3 regions of the Streptococcus sp. BS35b genome follow, and region 1 is predicted to be linked to each of the others. Evidence: predicted binding sites of a transcription regulator. Region 1 holds the regulator's gene; each other region holds the start of a gene.
What was found. The regulator NrdR, encoded in region 1, represses ribonucleotide reductase genes. The targets are predictions, from matches to a motif close to ACACNATATATNGTGT.
Positions count from the first base shown of each region.

Region 2: nrdH (glutaredoxin-like protein NrdH) is a predicted target of NrdR. The motif match lies at 3,999-4,014, and genes of this name have one in related genera.
Region 3: nrdD (anaerobic ribonucleoside-triphosphate reductase) is a predicted target of NrdR. The motif match lies at 3,554-3,569, and genes of this name have one in related genera.

Region 1 covers NZ_ALKH01000008.1:77,700-84,357, forward strand. The annotation lists gene HMPREF1149_RS07870 (LrgB family protein) at 1-181, shown strand, start outside; gene HMPREF1149_RS07875 (ABC transporter permease) at 213-941, opposite strand; gene HMPREF1149_RS07880 (ABC transporter ATP-binding protein) at 957-1,652, opposite strand; gene HMPREF1149_RS07885 (GntR family transcriptional regulator) at 1,657-2,022, opposite strand; gene nrdR (transcriptional regulator NrdR) at 2,163-2,636, shown strand; gene HMPREF1149_RS07895 (DnaD domain protein) at 2,637-3,800, shown strand; gene dnaI (primosomal protein DnaI) at 3,801-4,697, shown strand; gene HMPREF1149_RS07905 (NADPH-dependent oxidoreductase) at 4,694-5,407, shown strand; gene der (ribosome biogenesis GTPase Der) at 5,421-6,658, shown strand, end outside.
Region 2 covers NZ_ALKH01000001.1:244,437-251,094, forward strand. The annotation lists gene HMPREF1149_RS03395 (pneumococcal-type histidine triad protein) at 1-1,505, opposite strand, end outside; gene ptsP (phosphoenolpyruvate--protein phosphotransferase) at 1,764-3,497, opposite strand; gene HMPREF1149_RS03405 (phosphocarrier protein HPr) at 3,503-3,766, opposite strand; gene nrdH (glutaredoxin-like protein NrdH) at 4,128-4,346, shown strand; gene nrdE (class 1b ribonucleoside-diphosphate reductase subunit alpha) at 4,427-6,586, shown strand.
Region 3 covers NZ_ALKH01000002.1:194,362-201,019, reverse strand. The annotation lists gene nrdG (anaerobic ribonucleoside-triphosphate reductase activating protein) at 1-71, opposite strand, end outside; gene HMPREF1149_RS05160 (GNAT family N-acetyltransferase) at 76-582, opposite strand; gene HMPREF1149_RS05155 (GNAT family N-acetyltransferase) at 592-1,092, opposite strand; gene HMPREF1149_RS05150 (hypothetical protein) at 1,136-1,276, opposite strand; gene nrdD (anaerobic ribonucleoside-triphosphate reductase) at 1,288-3,495, opposite strand; gene HMPREF1149_RS05140 (hypothetical protein) at 3,614-5,131, opposite strand; gene HMPREF1149_RS11485 (hypothetical protein) at 5,167-5,310, opposite strand; gene cls (cardiolipin synthase) at 5,386-6,658, opposite strand, start outside.

The sequences.
Region 1 (6,658 bases):
GAAAATTGATGATCCAGTGGCTGTAGGTCTTTCCCTTGGAGGGACAGGTCATGCTGTCGGAACGGGTACGGCCTTTCGATACGGGTCTGTAGCAGGAGCTATGGGTGGCTTGGCAATCGGTGTCACCGGTATTCTCTATGTTTTTGTTAGCCCTATTGTAGCCAGTTTGATATTGAGTTAAAGAAAAACCCAGCTTTCTAGCTGGGCATTTTTTATTGCAAATTAACCTTGTTTTTCAAAATATAGTAGGTACCGAGATAGTAGATAGCTGATAAAAAGAGATCGCGCAAGATTTCTGTACCAATCATCATGTTAAAGTTATTTTCAATTCGGAAAAAGATAGAAACATAACCAATGACGATGGCAATGACGATATAGGCTAGAATTCCCATAGCTGTTCGATACTCGTTAAAGAGTTGCCCGATTGAGATGGAAAGGTAAATGGATAAAATCCATGTAATCGAACCGACAAATAGTGATAGGGCATACAGCCAGCCGTAGCTGAGGTAAGGGGAAATGAAGTTATAGAGGACAGTGAAGTCTTTTTCTATTGGTGCTAAGAAGAAGATAATCAATACACTCAAGATAAAGACGATATAGCTTAAGATGGACCAGACAAGACCACCTAAAAGTTTTGCGATGATGATTTGGTGCTCAGAGACAGGCAAGGTCAGGGTCAAATACCCTTGGCGGTCATAAACACTCCCCTTGAATCTTCGGATGATTAAAAAGATTGTTGCAATCCAAAGAGTGACGCTAAGTCCTCCAAAGACTAGTACCAAAAAGAAGATGAAATAAACAGCATTGTTAGAATTGTAACTCTGGCTAAGGCTACCAAGAAAAGCTCCAATCAAAACTGAAATTGCAAGCACAGCTCCATAGAGCGCTAAATACCATTTATTGACATTCTTAAATTCATAACGAACTAGATTCCAAAACATAATAATCTCCTTTGCTTAGGCTTTAAATTCCTGGCGGAAGAGCTGGTCAATTGATTCACCTGACTCGTAACGAATATCATCAACATTTCCTTGGCGAACGACTTTTCCGTCTTTGAGGAAGATAATCTCATCCAAGATTGGCTCAATATCTGAAATCAAGTGGGTTGAAATCAGGACCGTAGAAGTTGGGGAATAGTTGTTGATGATGGTATTGAGGATATAATCACGAGCAGCTGGATCCACACCTCCGATTGGTTCGTCCAGAACGTAGAGGCGGGCTTCACGGCTCATAACGAGGATTAGTTGGACCTTTTCCTTGTTTCCTTTTGATAATTTCTTTAAGCGACTATTTTCATCAATGCCAAGGTCTGCAAGCAGATGTTGGGCGCGTTCAAGATTGAAATCCTGATAGAAGGTCTTGAAGTAGGTTAGGGCTTCCTTGACCTTCATTTGCTCATTGAGATAAGTTGTGTCTGGTAGATAAGAGACGATCGCCTTGGTAGCAGGACTTGGATCCTGTCCGTTAATGAGGACACGTCCTTTATCTGGCTGAAGGAGGCCATTGATCAGTTTGATTAAGGTTGTTTTCCCGGATCCGTTTGGTCCAAGGAGACCGACAATCTTTCCAGCTGAGATCTCTAGTGAGATATTGTCAAGTGCCGCAGTTGCTCCATATGATTTTGATACATTTTCAAGTGCTAGTAGTGTCATAGTCTTAAACTCCTTTAATATAGTCGCTTAATACATTTGGCAGTTCTTCTTTTTTGTAGCCAAATTGAAGCATGCAAGAGACGAAGTGTTGCAGTTGCTCCTCGGAAAGTTGTTTGCGGGACTGAACGATGAGGTCCAAATCCTCGGTGACAAAACGACCAGTTGTTCGTTTGCTATAAACGAATCCTTCGCGTTCAAGGTCAGACAAGGCGCGCTGAATGGTATTGGGATTGACCCCAGCCTCGCTCGCCAGTTCTCTTACGGTAGGGAGCTGTTGGTTGGGTTCCAGTTTATGGGAAACAATCTGTAGTTTAATTTTTTCCATAATCTGTAAATAAATGGGTTTTGTATTATCAAATGACCAGGACATCATAGTCTCCTTTCTTTATCTTTATTGTTCTAATTAAATAATACAATAAAACAAAAAACTTGTCAAGTAAAAATAAGAATTGTTTTGGGAATTGCTCAAAAAATGGTATAATGAAAAGAAAACGACAAGGAGGGAAATGCATGCGTTGTCCAAAATGTGGGGCTACCAAGTCTAGTGTTGTTGATAGTCGACAAGCCGAAGAAGGAAATACCATCCGTCGAAGACGTGAGTGCGACGAGTGTCAGCATCGTTTTACAACCTATGAACGAGTAGAAGAAAGAACGCTGGTTGTCGTCAAAAAAGACGGTACGCGAGAACAGTTTTCGCGAGATAAAATCTTTAATGGGATTATCCGCTCAGCCCAGAAGCGTCCTGTGTCAAGTGATGAAATCAACATGGTGGTCAATCGTATTGAGCAAAAACTCCGTAGTCGCAGTGAGAATGAGATCCAAAGTGAATATATTGGGTCTTTAGTCATGGAAGAATTGGCGGAGCTGGATGAGATTACCTATGTTCGTTTTGCCAGTGTTTACCGTAGCTTTAAGGATGTGAGTGAGTTGGAGAGTCTGCTCCAGCAAATTACCCAGTCCTCTAAGAAGAAAAAGGAAAAATAGATGAAGCCAAATGACCGTTTTTCTTTTCTAAAGAATAATCGGGTGTCGCAAGATACCTCTTCTCTGGTGCAGTGCTACCTCCCGATTATCGGTCAGGAGGCACTGAGCCTCTATCTATACGCCATTACCTTTTGGGATGGTGGGCAAAAGGAACACCTCTTTTCCCATATCCTCAACCACTTAAACTTTGGCATGCCGACCTTGCTCCAATCCTTTAAAATCTTATCTGCTTTGGATTTGTTGACCCTTTATCAAAGGGGAGAAACCTATGAATTACAGCTTCATCCTCCCCTCTCCAGTCAGGAATTTTTAAGCCATTCTGTCTATAGCAGATTATTAGAGAAAAAGATTGGGGATACAGCTGTTTCTGCTATGAAGCAGGCTCCAAGTGAGGGAGAAGCACTCTCGGTTTCTTTGAGCCAAGTCTTTCCAACCCTGACTGAAGAAGTGACACCAACCGAGTCAAAAAGCAAGTTAAAAAACGATTTTGATTTGGAACATTTTCAGCGCCTGATGGCTCGAGATGGTATGCGTTTTGAAAACGAGCAGACGGATGTTTTGGAATTGTTTGCCATTGCAGATGAAAAAAAATGGACCTGGTTTGAAACCTATCAATTAGCCAAGACGACAGCTGTGGCTCAGGTTATTTCAGTCAAACGCATGCGTGAAAAAATAGCACAAAAACCAGCGACTTCTGACTTTAGCCCCAAAGAAATGACCATTATCAGGGAAGCCAAAAATAAAACTCCTCTACAATTTTTAGCGGAAATCAAGCAAACGCGTAAGGGAAACATCACTCAGAGTGAGCGAGAACTCCTTCACCAGATGGCGTCTTTAGGTTTGTTGGATGAAGTCATCAATATCGTCTTGCTTCTAACCTTTAACAAGGTTGATTCGGCTAATGTCAATGAGAAATATGCCATGAAGGTCGCAAATGACTATGCTTATCAAAAAATTCGGACAGCAGAAGAGGCTGTGCTTCGGATTCGAGAGCGTCAGCAAAAAGGCCATGAAGACCAAAAATCGAAAACTAGCTCGACTAAGACAAATGTTCCCAAGTGGAGTAACCCAGAATATAAAAATCAAACCAGCGAAGAAACTCGTCTGGAACTAGAACGTAAAAAACAAGAAATGTTAGCCCGATTAGAAGAAGGAGGAGACTAGATGGAAAGTGTTGGTGACGTTATCAAACGTCAGACGAGTCGTTTTCAGTATCAGGACCTAGTCCAGCAGATCATGAAAGACCCAGATGTGGCGGCTTTTATCCAGAAAGAATCCCTCAGTCAAGAGGAGTTAAATCGTAGCATCTCCAAGTTCAATCAATATATCACAGAACGGGATAAGTTTCTTCGTGGGGATGCGGACTATATAGCGCGTGGCTACAAGCCCATCTTGGTTATGAATCACGGATATGCGGATGTGTCTTATGAAGAAACACCAGAACTAATCGCGGCAGAAAAAGAGGCTGCAATTAAGAATCGTCTTAAGTTGATCAATCTACCAGCAAGTCTCAAGAAAGCGAAGTTGGCTCAGATTGACCTGGATGATCTAGGACGGTTGCCGATTTTTGAGAGACTCTATTCCTTTGTTGACCTTTACCCAAGCATCCGAAAAGGACTCTATCTTTACGGAGATTTTGGTGTTGGAAAGAGTTTCATGATGGCAGCTTTAGCTCATGACCTATCTGAAAAGCGTGGGGCATCAACGACCATTATCCACTATCCAAGCTTTGTCATTGATGTGAAAAATGCCATCGGTGAAGGAACTGTGAAGACCTTGGTGGATGACATCAAGTTAGCTGAGGTCTTAGTCTTAGATGATATTGGAGCAGAGCAGTCGACACCTTGGGTACGTGATGAGATTCTCCAAGTCATTCTTCAGTACCGCATGCAGGAAGATTTGCCAACCTTCTTTACTTCTAACTTTAATTTCCAAGATTTGGAAAAACATTTTGCCAAAGGAAAGAATGGAAATGACGAGACTTGGGAAGCTAGACGGGTCATGGAACGAATCCGTTATTTGGCTGAGGAGACAAGACTAGAAGGAGAAAATCGCCGATGACAGAAACCATTAAACTGATGAAAGCTCATACTTCGGTTCGTCGCTTTAAGGAGCAAGAGATTCCTCAGGCAGACTTGGAAGAGATTTTGACTGCTGGACAAATGGCGTCGTCCTGGAAAAATTTCCAATCCTACTCTGTGATTCTTGTGTGCAGTCAAGAGAAAAAAGATGCACTATATGAACTGGTTCCTCAGGAAGCTATTCGCCAGTCAGCTGCCTTTTTGCTCTTTGTCGGCGACTTGAACCGAGCTGAAAAGGGAGCAAGTCTTCATACGGGCACTTTCCAACCTCAAGGAGTGGAAGGTCTCCTTATCACGTCTGTGGATGCTGCGCTTGCTGGTCAAAACACCTTGCTTGCAGCAGAGAGTCTGGGATATGGTGGTGTTATCATTGGTTTAGTCCGTTACAAGTCGGAAGAAGTGGCAGCGCTTTTTAACCTGCCTGACTATACCTACCCTGTTTTTGGGATTGCCCTTGGCGTACCAAATCAACAACATGATGTCAAACCGAGACTGCCTTTGAGCCAAGTGGTATTTGAGGAAGAATACCAGGAACAGCCAGTTGAAGCGATTTTGGACTATGACCAAGTACAGGCAGACTATGCTGGTGCGCGTGCGACGACCTCTTGGAGTCAGCGTTTAGCAGAGCAGTTTGGTCAAGCCGAACCTCGTTCAACTCGAAAAAATCTAGAACAGAAAAAGTTATTGTAGAAAGTGAGAAAACATGGCCTTACCAACTATTGCCATTGTGGGACGTCCCAATGTTGGGAAATCGACCCTATTTAATCGGATCGCTGGTGAGCGAATCTCAATCGTAGAAGATGTCGAGGGTGTGACACGTGACCGTATCTATGCAACGGGTGAGTGGCTCAATCGTTCCTTTAGTATGATTGATACGGGAGGGATTGACGATGTCGATGCTCCCTTTATGGAGCAAATCAGGCACCAAGCAGAAATCGCTATGGAAGAAGCTGATGTCATCGTCTTTGTGGTGTCTGGGAAAGAAGGAATCACAGATGCGGACGAGTACGTAGCTCGCAAACTCTATAAAACCCATAAACCTGTTATCCTTGCCGTTAACAAGGTTGACAACCCAGAAATGCGAAATGATATTTTTGATTTCTATGCGCTAGGATTGGGCGAACCGTTGCCAATTTCGTCTGTCCACGGTATCGGTACCGGTGATGTGCTGGATGCCATCGTGGAAAATCTACCAAATGAAGTTGAAGAAGAAAATCCAGACGTGATCAAATTCAGCTTGATTGGCCGTCCAAACGTTGGAAAATCAAGTTTGATCAACGCCATTTTGGGAGAAGACCGCGTGATTGCCAGTCCAGTAGCTGGGACAACGCGCGATGCCATTGATACCCATTTTACAGATGCGGATGGTCAAGAGTTTACCATGATTGATACAGCTGGTATGCGTAAGTCTGGTAAGGTCTATGAAAATACAGAGAAATACTCTGTCATGCGTGCTATGCGTGCCATTGACCGTTCCGATGTTGTCTTGATGGTCCTCAATGCCGAAGAAGGTATCCGTGAATACGACAAGCGTATCGCAGGTTTCGCCCACGAAGCGGGTAAAGGAATGATCATCGTGGTCAACAAGTGGGATACCCTTGAGAAAGACAACCACACCATGAAAAACTGGGAAGAAGATATCCGTGAGCAGTTCCAATACCTGCCTTACGCACCGATTGTCTTTGTATCCGCTCTTACCAAGCAACGTCTACATAAACTGCCTGAGATGATTAAGCAAATCAGTGAAAGCCAAAACACCCGAATTCCATCAGCGGTCTTGAACGATGTCATTATGGATGCCATTGCTATCAATCCAACACCGACAGACAAAGGAAAACGCCTCAAGATCTTCTACGCAACCCAAGTGGCAACCAAGCCTCCAACCTTTGTCATCTTTGTCAATGAAGAAGAACTCATGCACTTCTCTTACCTGCGTTTCTT
Region 2 (6,658 bases), on a different contig from region 1:
CGTTCCAACAGTTTATCCAAAGCGTCAAAATCAGCTTGGCGCCCTTTATTATCAAGTAAGTCTTGATGAACTGTTGCTAGTAAATCATAAGCCTTATTGTAAAATCCTCGATCGCCAGATGGAAGGTTAGTTTTCTTAGATCCAAGCTTATGAGTTAAACTTTCTTGCTTGGCTAGTTTACTATCAATGGCTGCAGCAGTTTCTGCTGAAAGTTCCTTGGTAGGAATATAACGTGTGGTTCCATTCTCCTCAAATACATAGCCATCGGCTACTTTTCGAATCGCCTGTCTAACCAATTTATCGTCAATTGGATTGCTTGGAGCTGGCTGAGGATTTGGTGCAGGTTGCGGGCTTGGACTAGGTTCCGGAGTCGGTTGTGGATTTGGTTCTGCTGGCCTTGAATCCGGCACCCAATGGTTCGAACGATAGCGAAGTGGGATGACGCGAGCGATTCGTTCTTCCAATTCAGACATCTGTGAATAAGGGATAAAATGGTAATGGTCCCCATGAGGTACTGCAACACCTCTAGCTGTTCGACTTGTGATTTGTGCTGGATCAAAGACAAGGCCATCAGATTCTACGTGTCGTTGGCTGAGTGGCAAACTATAAAGTTGTTTCAGAAGGCCATCAATATCCTCATCACTTTGACTCGCTTGACTATCGTCGCTACTGTTACTGTTGTTAGGCGTGTTCGTATAGCCACTACCTTGATTATTATAGGATGGGGTCCATCTATCTATATCACTGCTAGCACTGTTGCCATTGGTACGGCGATAAGTAGGCGTATTTGATTGACCACTTCTACCAGATAGGAAGGCTTCTGCAGCAGCCAATTCGCTGGCTGATAACTCACTCTTAGGAATATAATGGTAATGGTCGCCGTGAGGAACGATATAAGCATCACCAGTATCTTCAATGATATCAGAAGCATTAAAGATGTAGCCATCATCTGTGGTATAGCGTCCTTGTGAACGTGCCAAGGCTACCGCACCATCGTTTGCTGAAGTTCCTCCTTCACGATGCTGACTATGCTCTTGTTTTTGTCGATTGATTTCTTCTTTTGTACGAACATTATCTGCATGGGCGGCATCCCTAAGGTAGACATAGTATTTTCCATCTACCTTGATAACATAACCACCCTTGATTTCACTGACAATATCTTCGTCTTTGAGTGTATAGTTTGGATCCTTCATCAGCAACTCTTCACTAATGATAGCGTCATAAGGGACCTTGCCATTATAGTAATGATAATGATCCCCATGAGAAGTCACATAACCTTGATCCGTGATCTTGATGACGATTTGTTCGGCATTGATGCCTTCTTTTTTACTAACCTCATCAGGAGTTAGATTCTCCGTTTTTTGTGCCGCTTGTTTACCATCAACGTAAGACACACGGTTATTTTCCTTGACCATTCTAGCTTGATACAGTCCTAACTCATAAGAACAGACACTTAAAATTAAAGCTGCCGCAGAACCTGCTAGGTATTTTTTATTAATTTTCATCGAAACTCTCTTTCTTTTTGATATTTCTAGTTGCAATTCATTTCTAAATTGCAGAAACTCCTCTCTAAAAGTTAACTGGTTAATAGTTTACTCCTAAATATTCAACTTGTCAAGAATTTTATGAACTAGTTAACGATTTTTTTGTTTTCTACACTGTCTTCTATCTGAACAGTCTGATTTGAGAATCCTATATTGAAAATCAATCACCAAATTTTTAAAACAAAAAATCCCTGCAACTGAGTTGCAAGGACCTTTCAATTAATCAAAGTCAACGTATTCTTTTTGAAGTTCAAGAACTTCTTCCATTGTTGAGCATTCTGTAAGGGCACGGTTTGCGTACTCTTCCATCTTAGCTGTGTCGAGTTTCTTCATCAAGCTACGTGTACGAAGGACAGATGTTGCTGACATAGAGAACTCATCCAAGCCCATTCCGACAAGAAGTGGAACAGCTTTTTGGTCACCAGCCATCTCACCACACATACCTGCCCATTTACCTTCAGCGTGAGCTGCTTTGATAACGTTGTTAATCAAACGTAGGATTGATGGGTTATATGGTTGGTAAAGGTATGAAACTTGCTCATTCATACGGTCTGCTGCCATTGTGTATTGGATCAAGTCGTTTGTACCAATTGAGAAGAAGTCAACTTCTTTAGCAAATTGGTCTGCAAGCATAGCCGCTGCAGGAATCTCGATCATGATACCAACTTGGATATTATCCGCAACTGCAACACCTTCAGCAAGAAGGTTTGCTTTTTCTTCGTCAAAGACTGCTTTCGCTGCACGGAATTCTTTCAAGAGCGCAACCATTGGGAACATGATACGCAATTGACCGTGTACAGACGCACGAAGAAGGGCACGGATTTGAGTGCGGAACATAGCATCTCCAGTTTCAGAAATAGAGATACGAAGGGCACGGAATCCAAGGAATGGGTTCATTTCGTGAGGCATATCGAAGTAAGGAAGTTCCTTATCTCCACCGATATCCATTGTACGAACGACAACAGGTTTACCGTTCATTCCTTCAAGTACGGCTTTGTAAGCTTCATACTGCTCGTCTTCTGTTGGGAAGTCTTGAGAATCCATGTACAAGAACTCTGTACGGTAAAGACCGACAGCTTCGGCACCGTTGGCATTGACACCTTCAACGTCTTTTGGAGTACCGATATTAGCAGCCAATTCAAAGTGTTTACCATCAGCAGTCACTGTTTGAGCATCTTTCAAAAGTGCCCATTCAGCTTTTTGCTTCGCATAAGCTTCACCAGCAGCCTTGAATTCTGCCGCTTGCTCATCAGTTGGGTTGATAATCACTTCACCAGTGATACCGTTAACAGCAAGGATATCACCATCTTTAACAATTTCAGTGATGTTGTTTGTACCCAATACTGCCGCGATTTCAAGTGTACGCGCCATGATAGCTGAGTGGCTTGTACGTCCACCGATGTTGGTTACAAAAGCTTTTACAAAGTTTTTGTCCAATTGAGCTGTATCTGAAGGAGTCAAGTCATGCGCAATCACGATCACTTCTTCATTGATAGAAGCTGGGTTTGGCAATTTCTTACCAAGGAGATTTGCCAATACACGCTTCGTCACGTCGCGGATATCCGCTGCACGTTCTTGCATGTATGGGTTGTCTTCCATGCCTTCAAAGATAGTGATAAACATGTCTGTCACTTCTTTCAGACCTGCTTCTGCATTCACTTTCTTCGCACGGATTGTTTCCTTGATTTGGCTGATCATCTCTGGGTCAGCAAGAACCATTAAGTGAGCGTCAAAAACTTGAGCTGCTTCTTCACCGAGCGTACCTACTGCTTTCTCACGAATAACAGAAAGCTCGTCTTGTGATGCTTTTAGAGCGGCATCAAGGCGAGCTTCTTCTGCGTTTGTATCTTCGACTGTAACAGTCTCAAATGACAAATCCGGTTGAACGAGTAGATATGCTTTTGCAACTGCAACACCGTCAGATGCTGCGATTCCTTTAAGCATTTCTGTCATTTTCCTTATGCCAATCCTTCTTTTTCCATAGTTTCAGTGATTGCAGCGATTGCATCGTCAGCATCTGCACCTTCAGCTGAAATTGTAACATCAGCACCTTGGCCAACACCAAGACTCATAACACCCATGATTGATTTAAGGTTTACTGATTTACCTTTGTACTCAAGAGTGATATCTGAAGCAAATTTGCTAGCTGTTTGAACCAACAATGTTGCTGGACGTGCATGAATACCTGTTTCTGCCACTACGTGGAAATCTTTAGAAGCCATAGTTTGACTCTCCTTTAATTGTTTCTTATTTGGATTATATGTGATAACCCTTACAAGACTGTATTATATCACCTTCTAGATAATTTTTCAAGTATTTTATGGACTTTCTTCGTTTTCCTTTCTGATAACTTGCTGAAAATCTTCTATTTATATTGCCAATATACAGTATGTAGTTTTTTTATTTTGAGAAAGTTTGACAATTCAACGGAAGTCAAAATTTATGTTTCAAAAAACACTATATCTTGTGTTTTGATTTCAAAACTGTAACTTTTTAGCACAAGATTTAGTTTAAAAAGTTTGACAAAGTTTTTTTTTCTGATATACTAAGAAAGTAATCTATTTTGAAAGAGGAGTTACGAAAATGGTAACCGTTTATTCTAAAAATAACTGCGTCCAATGTAAGATGACCAAACGTTTCTTGGACAGCAACAATGTCGCTTATCGTGAGATCAATCTCGACGAGCAACCAGAGTACATAGATCAAGTTAAAGAGCTTGGTTTCAGCGCTGCTCCTGTTATCCAAACACCAACTGAAGTCTTTTCAGGTTTCCAACCAGGAAAACTGAAACAATTAGCATAATCTTAGTACATCATCCAGAAGAGATTGCTTCTAGGGCTAACTTAGAGGCCTTTCTTTTGTAATTAGATAAAGGAAATTTTATGGGATTAAAACATCTTGAGGACGTGACTTACTTCCGTCTCAATAACGAAATCAACCGTCCTGTCAATGGACAAATCATGCTTCATAAAGATAAAGAAGCCTTGGATGCCTTCTTTAAAGAAAATGTAATTCCAAACACTATGGTTTTTGATTCAATTACTGATAAAATCAACTACCTTATTGAACATAACTATATTGAAACTGCATTTCTCAAGAAGTACCGTCCAGAGTTTTTGGAAGAATTGCATCAATTTATCAAAGACCAAAACTTCCAATTCAAATCATTCATGGCAGCCTATAAGTTTTACAACCAGTACGCCTTGAAGACTAACGACGGTGAATATTACCTTGAAAGTATGGAAGACCGTGTCTTCTTTAATGCACTTTACTTTGCTGACGGGGATGAAGCGATCGCGACTGATATTGCCAATGAAATCATCCACCAACGCTACCAACCAGCTACTCCTTCCTTTTTGAACGCAGGCCGTGCTCGTCGTGGGGAGTTGGTCTCTTGTTTCTTGATTCAAGTAACTGATGACATGAACTCTATCGGACGTTCTATCAACTCTGCTCTTCAACTTTCACGTATCGGTGGTGGTGTGGGAATTTCCCTCAGCAACCTTCGTGAAGCTGGAGCTCCTATCAAAGGTTATGAAGGTGCTGCTTCTGGTGTCGTACCAGTTATGAAGCTTTTTGAAGACAGCTTCTCTTACTCAAACCAACTCGGGCAACGTCAAGGTGCCGGGGTTGTCTACCTCAACGTCTTTCACCCAGATATCATCGCTTTCCTTTCAACTAAGAAAGAAAATGCCGATGAAAAGGTTCGTGTTAAGACCCTCTCACTTGGAGTTGTGGTACCAGATAAATTCTACGAATTAGCTCGTAAAAATGAAGAAATGTATCTCTTTAGCCCTTACTCTGTAGAGCTTGAGTACGGTGTACCATTCAACTACATCGACATCACTGAAAAATACGATGAATTAGTCGCAAATCCAAATATCCGCAAGACAAAAATCAAGGCGCGTGATTTGGAAACTGAAATCTCTAAATTGCAACAAGAATCTGGTTACCCTTATGTAGTCAACATTGATACAGCCAACCGTGCGAACCCAGTAGATGGTAAGATTATCATGAGTAACTTGTGTTCTGAGATTCTTCAAGTTCAAGAACCAAGCTTAATCAACGATGCTCAAGAATTCCTTCAAATGGGAACGGACGTTTCATGTAACCTTGGATCAACCAACGTGGTCAACATGATGACTTCACCTGACTTTGGTCGTTCTATCCGTGCGATGGTTCGTGCTTTAACTTTCGTTACAGATAGTTCACACATCGTAGCTGTTCCTACTATCGACCACGGAAACAGTTTAGCTCACACCTTTGGTCTTGGTGCCATGGGGCTTCATAGCTACCTTGCCCAACAACTGATTGAGTACGGATCACCTGAGTCAATTGAATTTACAAGCATCTACTTTATGCTTATGAACTACTGGACCTTGGTTGAGTCAAACAATATCGCGCGCGAACGTGGCATCACCTTCCACAACTTTGAAAAATCAGACTATGCTAACGGAAGCTACTTTGACAAGTATGTAACTGGCGAATTTGTTCCAAAATCAGACCGTGTTAAAGAACTCTTCAAAGACGTCTTTATTCCGAGTTCTGCTGATTGGGCTGAACTTCGCGAAAAGGTTCAAGCAGATGGACTTTACCACCAAAACCGTCTAGCTGTTGCTCCAAATGGTTCTATCAGCTACATCAACGACGTTTCTGCTTCTATCCACCCGATTACACAACGTATCGAAGAACGTCAAGAGAAGAAAATCGGTAAAATATACTATCCCGCTGCAGGCTTGTCAACAGATACTATCCCTTACTACACTTCTGCTTATGACATGGATATGCGCAAGGTGATTGATGTTTATGCTGCTGCGACTGAGCACGTGGACCAAGGACTTTCACTCACTCTCTTCATGCGTAGCGACATTCCAAAAGGTCTTTACGAATGGAAGAAAGAAAACAAACAAACGACACGTGACCTATCTATCCTCCGTAACTATGCCTTTAACAAGGGTATCAAGTCTATCTACTACGTCCGTACCTTTACAGACGACGGTGGAGAAGTCGGTGCTAACCAATGTGAAAGCTGTGTGATTTAATTTTTATCTGAGGCAACCACATTTTCTCAGACTACTGATTAAGTTACTCACCAGAAAAAACTTGATAAGTAT
Region 3 (6,658 bases), on a different contig from region 1:
TAATCAATGATCCGCCCTTTACTAAGTTCCTCGCTTTTCCATTCACCAGGTTTTGGTGTATTCCATGTCATCCTTCTACTCCAAATCTATCCAATAGCGCTGACTTCTATCGATTGTATTTTCGTAAACACCGCCAGCGGAGAGAATCGTGCGGCGGCTGGCTTCGTTGTCTTCATCGCAGGTAATCAGCACTCGTTCCAATCCTTGCTTTCGAGCCTCTGCTAGTCCTAATCTCAACTGCTCCTTCCCATATCCTTTGCCTCGTTGACTGGGACGGATAGAATAGCCAATATGACCGCCTTCCACAAATAATTTGTCATTCAAGGACAAGCGCAGGGCTAAAAATCCCAAAGGCAAGCCAGTCTCACCAAAGGATAAAAATTTGATTGCAGGAACCCAGCCTACTGGCAGGTTGGCAGCATCCTCTTGCTGCTCTACAATCTTTAAACAATCCTCATAATCCTTTGCTCGCTTCCAAGCGGAGCCCATGCCACCGTGCATATAGGATTTTGCTGCATCGAACTCCGCAATCATCTCTAATATCGCTTCTTTATCTTCCAAAGTTGGTCGTCTTAGCTCCATGCTTCCTCCTTAATCGACATCAACCCAGTAGCGCTCCGTTCCGTTTCGAACATCCTCATAGACACCACCATTAGCTAAGATAACAGCTCGGCTGGCAGGATTTTCTGTGCTACAAGTTACCAGAGCTCGTTTGATATTCTTTCCCTTAGCAACTTGTAGACCTTGTCGGAGGGATTCTTTCGCATAACCCTTACCTCTTTCAGATGGACGAATGGAGTAGCCAATATGGCCCCCATTTTCTAGTAAGTAGTCATTTAATCGGAGACGAAGGTTGAGAAAGCCAAGAGCTTGGCCTGCTACGTCAAAACTAACCAGCTGGATAGCAGGAACCCAGTTTTCAGGAATATTGAGTCCCGCTTCCGCTTGAAGATTTTCTTCTAGCCACTCTTCATAAACAAAATTGTTGGCGTTCCAAAACCCACCATCGTGGGCTGATTGAGTCTGTTCAAACTCTGCCATCATCTCTAAAACTGTTTCTTTATCTGCCAATGTTGGTCTGCGTAGTTCCATCCTTACCTCCTGCTAAGAGAAAAGCGAGAGCGGACTCTCACTTTTATTTTTTCTTGTTCTTGTTTAAAAACTGTTCTCTAAGATTGAGCAAGCGTTCTTTTTTACCTGTTCCACCTTTCGAATGTTTCTCGTGATAACGGGTCACTTGTGCACGTCCCTTATCGTCTAATTGGTATTTCCCCATTCCATTTCCTTCTAATTTGTTACTTCATGTCCGGCTGTTTTAATGGTTGAACCATTCATGTGTTTGACACGCGCAGCGATTTCCTTGTGGCGTCCATTAACCATCGGACGCGCTTGAGGATTCCCCAGATAACCACACGTACGTTTGACCACGTCTACTGTTTTAGGGTCGCTATTGCCACAGTTGGGACAAGCAAATCCTCTCTCAGTTGGTTCAAAATCCCCTTCAAAGTCACACTTATAACAATGATCAATCGGAGTATTGGTCCCTAGATACCCTACACGATCATAGGCGTAGTCCCAGACAGCTTCCAAGGCTTTTGGATTTTGTTGGAGAACTGGATACTCACAGTAGTGGATGAAACCACCTGTTGCACCTGCTTCTGGATAAGCCTTCTCAAAGTCCAATTTTTCAAACGGCGTTGGATTTTTACGAACATCATAGTGGAACGAGTTGGTGTAGTATTCCTTGTCTGTAATATCAGGAATAGAACCGAACTTTTCTGTATCCAAGCGACAGAAGCGATCTGTCAAGCTTTCAGACGGTGTTGAGTAGATAGAGAAATGATAGCCATATTGGTCAGACCACTCTTCTACCCGACGTTTCATATCGCGAATGATATCCAGCGTGAATTCCTTGGCTTCTGGATTGTGTTCCCAGCTATTTCCAAAGAAGACTGTCGCTACCTCGTACAAACCAATGTAGCCCAGCGAAACTGTCGCACGACGATTCTTAAAGAGCTGATCAACGCTCTCGTCTTTTCCAAGACGGCGTCCGAAGGCCCCGTACTGATAGAGAATGGGGGCGTTTGCTGGTGTTGCTTCCTTGGTCCGTTCAACACGGTAAACTAGAGCATCTTCTGCGATGTTCATCCGCTCGTTGAAGATTTCCCAGAACTTATTCATGTCGCCCTCAGACTCAAGGGCAATGCGAGGAAGGTTGACCGTCACAACACCTAGATTCATCCGACCTGAATTGACCTCAACACCATTTTCATCTTTCCAGCCTTGGAGGAAGGAGCGACAACCCATAGGAACCTTGAAAGAACCAGTCAGTTCGATAATCTTATCATAGGATAAGACATCTGGGTACATCCGTTTGGTTGCACACTCGAGAGCCAACTGTTTGATGTCATAGTTTGGAGTCCCTTCTTCCAAGTTAAGGCCTCTTTTAAGCGTAAAGATGAGTTTAGGGAAGATGGCTGTGCGGTGTTCTGAGCCAAGACCCTTGATACGAATGGTCAAGATAGCTTTTTGAATTTCCCGTTCAAAACGACTAGTTCCTAGACCAAAACCTAGTGAAGTAAAAGGTGTTTGTCCATTTGAAGTGAAGAGGGTGTTGATTTCATACTCAAGAGATTGCATGGCATCATAGATGTCTTTTTGAGTTTTCTTCCAAGCATAATCATCCCGTTTTTCAGGCAAGACCCACTCTTCCGCATCCTTGAGGTGCTTTTGATAATTCTTCTCTGCATAAGGTGCCAAGACTTCATCGATACGGTCAGCTGAGCAGCCCCCGTACTGGCTAGAAGCAACGTTGGCGATGATTTGTGAAATCTGAGCGGTTGCAGTTTGAATAGACTTGGGACTCTCTACCTCTGCATTACCAATTTTAAAGCCATTTTCCAACATGCCTTTAAAATCAATCAAACAGCAGTTGGTCATAGGTGTATAGGGGCTGTAGTCCAAGTCATGATAGTGGATATCCCCTTTTTGGTGAGCATTGGCTACATGCTTAGGAAGCATTTGCAATCCGATTGATTTCCCTACAATCCCTGCTGTCAAATCACGTTGAGTGTTGAAGACATCGCTGTCTTTATTGGCATTTTCATTGACAACTGCTTGATCTTTATTGAGAAGTTTATGAATGCTAAAGTTGATATCTGTCGCTTTTGAGCGCTCAAAATCCCTCTGTGTCCGATAAGTGATATACTCTTCAGCCAAGGCATATTCTTTGGCTTCGAGAAGTTCATGTTCTACGATATTCTGAATCTCATAAATCTTCACACCTTTAGGGAAACGACTGTGAATTTCGGTAACGATTCTTTCAACTAGACCATTTAGGCGTTTTTCTACTAGAGGCGTGACGTCCATAACCTTTTCCGACGCCTTGTGGAGAGCCTTGTCAATCTTGTCTACATCAAATACTACACGTCTACCATCTCGTTTTTCAACGAACAAGGTGGGAACGGTTGCAAGCTTTTCTTCTAATACAATCATATCCATGCTCTTTTCTAAAATGTTGTTCTATGAAGTATTATACCACTCTAAAAATAAAAATCAATATCTTGTGTTAAAAATCCTAAAATTTTTAAAATTCCACAAGATATTGATTTTGTTATTTGAATTTATAAAGCTTCAACTCGCTAGTATCTGTCTGAACAAGCTCATAGTTTTCACTGAGCCAGCTCTCTACATCTGACCACAAGGCAACTTTTTGATTGACCATAATCATCTTCGGTTCATTCTCTTTCAGGTCATTCATCAGTTTGGTTTTATTTTCGTCACTTGCAGTATAAAGTGTTGGCGTCACTAGAGAGGTCGGTGCCAAGCGTTCGCTTGTACGATAGAAATCTGGACGATCATCCCATGCATAGACACGATCTTCAGAACTCGTTTGTTGTTTGACTACGCTAGCAAGTCGCTCTCTCTCCTGATAAGTCACCGGGTGCGAAAGGTAGCGACTCGCGATAGGGAGAACAATGAGGTAGACAAGGGCAATCAGTGGTAGATAGAAATTTCCTTTGAGGAAAGAGGCTTTATTCTCACGTCTTCTTCTACGACGACCGCCTCCCTCAGAAACATTTTCTTTAATCCCTGTCAGAAGGAGTAGGGTCAAGAAGGGAAGGAGAGCAACGAGATGAGTACCGTTGACAGGTTCTTTTGAGAAAATCAAGAGCCCCAAAGAAAGCAATAAGCCCAAACTAGCAGCAATTGATAGGGAATACTGCTTAGCTGGTTTTGACTGGAACAAACCAGAAAAGAGTAAAGTAAGGGAACCTAGCCCAATGGCAAGTAAGCCGTAGAAGGCTGTATTTTCAAGCAAATGCGCATTTGAAAAGAGGCTAAGAGTATTTACCGGATACAAGGTCTGGCTAATGGCATCCCCAAAACTACCTGTCCACACTGTATAGTAGCCTAAAGGATAGAATAAGAGTGAAAATCCCAGCGCTGACGCAAAGAACTGATATAGACCATGAACAAAGTGACCTTTGCCTAGATTAAAGCCGATGATGCCCAAGGCCAGTACAGCTGCAAACAAGGCGGTTGGGATTGGCGCAAGGAAGAAAGCGAGAGCAAGGCTCATCCCCACTCGTACAAATCCTTTGTCATCCTTTGGAAAAGCTAGATAATTTGTAACGATACTCAATGAATAAAATAGGAAAGGTAGGGCTAGCAAGAGAGCATAACCACCACCAAAAGCGAGGCCTGCTACAAGCAAGTATAAAATAAAGACAACTCGCTTCGCTTCCTTTTCTTGGCCGGCAAGAGTATCCGCAGCCTTAAAAAGAAAAACTCCTGCTCCAAACAAGGCCAACCACTCAACCAAAGCAAGCAGAATACTTCCTAGAGAAAGATAGGTTAGCAAGTAATAGAGCAATCCATTCGTTCCAAAGTAATCTGTATACATTTGACCGTTTTGATGCAAGGCCCAACCGGTATAGAGATCCTGAGTTTGTTGCGGACTGACTACACCAAAAATAATAGGCAGGGCAACCGAAATGGCTGTGGCCACTAAACTCCAAAGCAAAATACTAAAAAAGGGAATGGGAGCTCCTTCTCGTTTTTCTGGTACTGACCAGTCTTGGTAATGAGATTCTTCTTGTTTCTCATCTATTTTCCCGTATACGTTCATTCAATTTCTCCTCTAAGTTTATCTGTTTTAGTATATCAAAATCTTACAGGAATGTCAGCTTGGGATTGATATTTGCTGAATTTCTTATCCAAAATCGCAAAGCGTTCGATTTCACGAAAACGGTGAAATCGACTATTTCTATACTCTCTGATAAAATCATCATCTTCTAGATTAAGCATGGTTCTCTCCTTTACTTATCTATTCGTAAGAAGAAAAAAATAAGATCCAGCCTTGGGCTAGATCTTGATGGATAGTTAAAGCATAGGCGCAAACAACTGGACAATTTCCTTGATCAGGCTTTGATACCAGCTTGTTTTGATGGTGTGGGGATAAATTTCTTGAGAAACTTTAAAAATCTCTTCAAAGTCCCTTTCAATATCGATGATGGACTGCGTTCTATAAAGCAAGACGGCATTTTCATAGTGATGAAGCAAACTCCGATAGTCAAAATTAATCGTCCCCACAGTAGCTGCCTCTCCATCAACAAGCATTTGCTTGCTATGAAGGAAGCCCGGGCTGTACTCATAAATACGAACTCCTGCAGATAACAAATCTGGATAGGCTCCCCGAGTAACTAACTGAATAACCTTCTTATCTGGGATACAAGGAGTCACAATTCGCACATCTACCCCTCTCAGAGCCGCATTTTTGATACTTTCAGTTAGATCATAGTCAGCGATCAGATAGGGAGTCGTGATATAAACATAGTCTGTGGATTGATTGATAAGGTTTTGATAGACCGTTTTTCCAACCTGGGCTCGGTAGATGGGTTTTGGTCCACTACTATAGGGAATACAGAGCCCCATCCCATCTTTGGGTTGATTTTCGAGATGGTATTGGTCAAAGTCGCTAATTTCCCCACGGTTGATATACCAGGTTGACAAAAAGAGTCTAGTAAAAGCCTTAACCGCCGATCCATCCAGGCGAATACCGCTATCCTTCCAGTAACCAAAGCGTTCGATATGGTTGATATACTCATCGGCCAGATTGGCACCACCTGTATAGGCAATTTGACCATCGATAATCATGATTTTACGGTGGTCACGGTTGTTATAGGCAACAGTCAAACGTGGAATCACCTTGTTAAATTTATGAGCTTCAATCCCTCGACCACGAAGCTGGATGGTGTAATCTCCAGGTAAGGTTGCCATACAACCAATATCATCATAGAGGAGCTTCACTTCTACCCCTTGAGCCGCCTTTTCTTCCAAAATCTCCAAAATACTATTCCACATCAAACCTTCTTCGATGATATAGTATTCGAGAAAGATAAACTTCTCTGCTTTCTTGAGATCCTCTAGCATCTGATGCCACATGCTTTTACCAGATGCAAAAAATTGGGTATCCGTTCGATTATAGACATCTGCATTCGTGTCCATGCTGAGGAGAGATTTGATAACTCCGTAAGCCGACTTGTCTTGTTCTTTTAACTCCAAACGGAGAGCTCTGCTATTGTCCTCTCTATCAACCATTGATTGGAGCTGCTTTAGTTGCTTCAATTCTTTTTTAGATAAACGGCGTTCTCCA